Regions from separate parts of the Mycobacterium conspicuum genome, predicted to be linked through region 1. Evidence: riboswitches for the same ligand, from Rfam matches in the RefSeq annotation. Region 1 holds a riboswitch; the other holds the start of a gene.
The links. Region 1 has a riboswitch for magnesium ahead of G6N66_RS13190 (PPE family protein). Riboswitches for the same ligand answer to the same signal wherever they lie in the genome.
Positions count from the first base shown of each region.

Region 2: it holds a riboswitch for magnesium, as region 1 does, so the genes downstream of both, G6N66_RS11060 (Rv1535 family protein) here and G6N66_RS13190 (PPE family protein) in region 1, are expected to answer to the same signal.

Region 1 covers NZ_AP022613.1:2,840,195-2,842,585, reverse strand. Annotated here, with positions in the region: gene G6N66_RS13190 (PPE family protein) at 1-970, opposite strand, end outside; M-box (ykoK) riboswitch at 1,346-1,518, opposite strand; gene G6N66_RS13185 (PPE family protein) at 1,584-2,391, opposite strand, start outside.
Region 2 covers NZ_AP022613.1:2,288,353-2,290,743, reverse strand. Annotated here, with positions in the region: gene G6N66_RS11065 (O-methyltransferase) at 232-969, shown strand; gene G6N66_RS11060 (Rv1535 family protein) at 999-1,241, opposite strand; M-box (ykoK) riboswitch at 1,541-1,710, opposite strand; gene G6N66_RS11055 (NAD(P)H-dependent flavin oxidoreductase) at 1,883-2,391, opposite strand, start outside.

The DNA of each region.
Region 1 (2,391 bases):
ACATGGCTCGCAACGGCCCGGCCAGCGCGGTGCCGAGCGGGCCTTGGGCGATTTCGCCGATGGCCTGTTGGGCGGCCTGTCCCCCGGCGATGCCCATGAAGTCGGCCGCCGTGCCCATGAAGTTGCCCGGCATGTAGAACCCCGACGAAAAGATCGTGTTCCACAGGTTGGCGTTCAAGAAGTTTCCCAAGGCCGAGCCGTTCGAGCCGGAGACCAAATTGAGCAGGCCGGACAGCCCCGAGCTCTCAGAACCCGACCCCGACGCGAAGATGTTGAACCCGCCCAGGCCCGACCCCGACGAGGTCGGCGCGGCCAAACTTTGCAGCGCGTTGGGCACCGCGGAGAGCACCCTGGACAACGTGCGCTGTCCGCTGCCGGCCGAGGTGGCGGCGGCTCCGGTGCGCGCCGCCGCTTGGGCGCTCGCCCCGCTTTCGTTGGCGATCGGGGCAGGCTGCGTGAACGCCGTCAACCGGCTGGCCGACGCCGAGGCGGCGGCGTAGCCGTACATGGCCGCTGCGTCTTGCGCCCACATCTCGGCGTACTGCGCCTCGTTGGCGGCGATCGCGGCGGTGTTTTGCCCGATTACATTCGTCGCGATGAGCGACGACAGCTGGGCGCGATTGGCCGCCACCAGGGCCGGTGCCACCGTAGCGGCAAACGCCGACTCGTAGGCGGCCGCCGCCGCCGTGGCCTGCGCCGCGGTCCGCTCGGCCTGCGCGGCGGTGCTGCTCATCCACGCCACATACGGCATTGCGGCCGCCGCCATCGCCGCCGACGCCGGGCCGTGCCATTCCTCGCCGGCCAGCGCTGTCAGCACCTTGCCGTAAGACAATGCAGTGGAACGCAATTCGGCGGCCAGCACGTTCCACGCCGACGCCGCGGCCAGCATCGGACCAGAGCCTGCCCCCGAATACATCCGAGCCGAGTTGACCTCGGGCGGAAGCGTGGCGAAATCCAGTGCAGCAGTCATCGTTACCCCCCTGTTCTCGGCGTAACGGCGAAATATGTTGTCGCGAAAGCGGATAATGCCGCGGCAGGCATTTCCGAACGCGTGATTGCAAACGACATCGGGCTTCTCCTCGCCGAAAGGCCCGGCCGCCGTAACTAGTTCACGCCAATTCGGCGCACGAAGCTGGACTCCCCCCGCGCGGAGTCAAAAGATGTAGCCGAAGAGGCCGAGTTAGACCGTGGCAACGGTGCCGGGGCCGGGGCGCAACGAAATGATCGTCGATCTGGAATACGGACTATCGTCGGAACTCATTTCGCTCTCACCTCCTCACGGCCGGGGCATGCGCGGATGCCAACACTTTGCACATGGGATGAGAGCCCGGCGAAGCAGCCAAGTCCTGCACCCCTCTCGACAGAGCTTCGGCACCACACGGCGTATCCGGCCCTATGCCGGAAGCCACTTGGGCTCAACCCTTAATCCGGGAGGAGCTGTCCTGACCCTGGGCGTCTTTCGACGTTCGAGGTCAGTGGCCTATATCCGTGCGGACGCCTCACCTAGCGAGGTGCATGCGACAGCCATGGTTCCACCCGCAGCGGGAGCGCGTCAAGCTGACTGCCGGCCGCGCCCGCTGCCATCACCCGGCGGCCGGTGGCCGTGGCATGACGGTCACGTGGAACCCGTATCGCGGTCCGCTGCCGAAGTGGCGTCCGGCGGTGCTCGCCGCGGGTATCCCCGGCATCCCGGGCACACCGGCCGGACTCTCGGGGAGCGCCGTGCTGTTCCAGCCGCCCCCCGCGAGCGCGGTCCCCGCGTGGTTCTCCACCTGGGTGGCCGCGACCCAACTCTGGGGCGCGGACAGACGTCCGACCAACACCCCGCGCGCCAACTCCGCCGAAGGCATGCCCGCGCTTACCCCCGGCACACCCGTCGATCCGAGCGACGCGGCAGCGGAGCTGTAGGGCACGACGGGCGTCCCCAAAGGCACCCAGGTGGCATTCCCCGGCCCGGCACCCATGGGTGGTAGCGCCGTGGCCCCGGGTGCCGACCCGACGGCTACCGCGTTGATGTCTGCCATCGCCGCGGTGACGGTTTGTTGGATGATGGCGGGGCTGACGTACCCGGCCGAGACGAACCCGTTGACGAAGTTGGAGTCCAGGAAGCCCCACAGGTCGGTCGGCAAGCCCAGCGGCACGGCGAGTGATTGCAGCGCATTCGGAACCGCCGACGTCAGCTGGGCCAGCATCGTCTGCGCGCCGGAGGCCGCCGGTGTGCCGGTGGCCTGGGCGACCGCGGCAGCCTGGCCGACCGCCCCGGCCGGGTCGGTGGTCGGCGGTGGTTGTTTGAACGGATCCAATGCCGCGGCCGCGGCCGAACTCGCCGCATACGCATACATCGCCGCCGCGTCCTGCGCCCACATTTCGCCGTAGTGCGCCTCCGTTGCC
Region 2 (2,391 bases), 550 kb from region 1:
CCCGGCGACCACCGGCGGGAAATACCCTCGACCCCGGCGAGAGATACCCGGCGCCTGTTCGTGCAGCAGCGACGACGGCCGTCAGACTGTGCAGAGAAACTGGCGCGCCGGGGCGCCGCTGACTTATTTTGGTTCGGCAGCGTGCCGGTCGAAATCTCTTACTCGTGGCCGGACCGCTGCACTTTGCCCACCGTGCTGCGCTGAAAAGGTAGCCAGAGTAGAAGCGAGATCATGCAGGCGCAAACGGTCATTGAGGATATCCGCCGGAAGGGCGCCGTCACGAGCGCCGACGGCCAAACGTATCCCATCGGGAAGCACGGCATCGACGCCGCGGAGGGCCGGTTCCTATCGGAGTTCATCGCCAGCCGTCCCGACATCACCCGAACGCTCGAGGTCGGGTGCGCCTACGGGTTCTCGTCCCTGCACATCGCGGGTGCGCTCGCCGGACGCCCGTCCGCGCACCACATCATCGTCGACCCGTTCCAGAGCACCGACTGGAAAAGCATCGGCGTGACAAACCTCGACCGGGCCGGCGTCGAGTTCTACGAGCTCCGCGAAGAACCCTCCGAGTTGGCCCTTGCCCAACTGGTGCGCGAGGGCGCGCAATTCGACCTGGTGTTCATCGACGGTTGGCACACCTTCGACCAAACGTTGGTGGACATGTATTTCGCGAACAGGCTGATCAAGGTGGGCGGGTACATGCTCATCGACGACGCATCGTGGCCCAGCGTGTCCAAGGCGATCTCCAACTTCGCCAACTACCCCTGCTACCGAATCGTCGGCGGCTCGGCGATGGTTTGGGTGCGGGCCCTCAACCTGCTCGGCACGATCCTCAAACCCGTCGCCGAGACCATCTTTCCGCGCTGGCTCTACGACTACGTCTACCGCATGGTGAAATACCCCTCCGTCGTCGCGCTGCAGAAGGTGGCGGAGGACAAGCGCAGTTTCAGATGGTTCCGCTCGTTTTGAGCCGGCGTTCCTCGTAGTCGTCCAGCGGGCTAGGCGTGGACCTCGAGCACTCCGACCCGCCACAGCGCCGCGTAGACGTGCCGCACCGGGATGGCGAGCAAGCGAGCCGCCCCATGGACTAGCGGGTCGCCGCCGACACCGAACACGGGGAGGTCATGCGGGCGCGCCGCCTTCTTGGGCGCGGGCGCGGGCGTCGGCGTGACGTCGCGCACCACGGTCAGCTTGCGGGCGGGCGCAGGGGTTACCACTTCGTCGTACAGAGCTGCGGTCATGATCGTCTCCTGGACGGGCTCCTAGATCGACCGAGGAGCTAACGAGCACTTACGGGGACTGACGTGTCCCGTCCCGTACTGGTTCCATCCGGAAATGCTTGGCGTTTAAGCCAATTGGCTTTCAGCCGAGAATGTCGCGGCGGAGGACCGATGGGGACGAAACATGGCCCGGACTTCGACCGGGACTATCGCTGGAACTCATTCGCCCCTCACCTCCTCACCGTCACGACGCGCACGGGCGGGTGCCCGCGCGATCAACACGCAGCAAAGGAGCACAGAAAGCCGACGAATGTCGGAAATCCGCACCCCACTCGTCAGAGCTTCGGCACCACACGACGTGTCCGGTAACCCGGAAGCCACCTGGGCTCAACCCTTAAGCCGGGAGGAGCTGTCCTGACCCGGGGCGTCTTTCGACGTTCGGGGTCAGTGGCCTGTATTCGCGTAGACGCCTCACCTAACGAGGTGCATACCCGACCGATAATCCACGACGAGCGCGCGCCGGTCAACTCGATACGTGTGGTGTTCCTCAATTTTTATGCATCATTACGGGCGCGCACAGGTTTCAGCCAGGTTCAGCGGCCCACGACCTGGGCGGACGCCTGGCACAGCGAAAACCTGAAAACCCTTGCGGGCGAACACCGTTACTTGTCGGTGAGGGACTCGAGTCGGCCGATGGTGTCGATGAACTCCTCGACCATGTCGAGGACCACAGCGCGCGTCGGCCGCACCCGGTCCAGCGAACCGACCACCTGGCCGACGAAATAGGTCACCAGCTCTCGGGCCTTGGCGTCCTGGTGGCCGGCCGCCTGGTTGACGCGCACCAGGGTGTCGTTGATCAGCGCCGTCTGCAGCGGCATGCCGAGGGGGGCTGGGCTGTCGGGGCGGTCCCATTCCTCGGTCCAGGCGGTGCGCAACATCCGCGCCGGCTTGCCGGTCATCGATCGCGACCGCACCGTGTCCGAGGAGCTCGCGGCCAAAAATTTGTCCTTCACCACGGGCGGCGTCTCGGCCTCCTCGGTGGTCAGCCACACCGACCCGCACCACACGCCCTCGGCGCCCAGCGCGAGGGCGGCGGCGATCTGACGGCCGCGCGCGATGCCGCCCGCGGCCAGCACGGGCGTCGGTGCCACGGCATCCACCACCTCGGGGA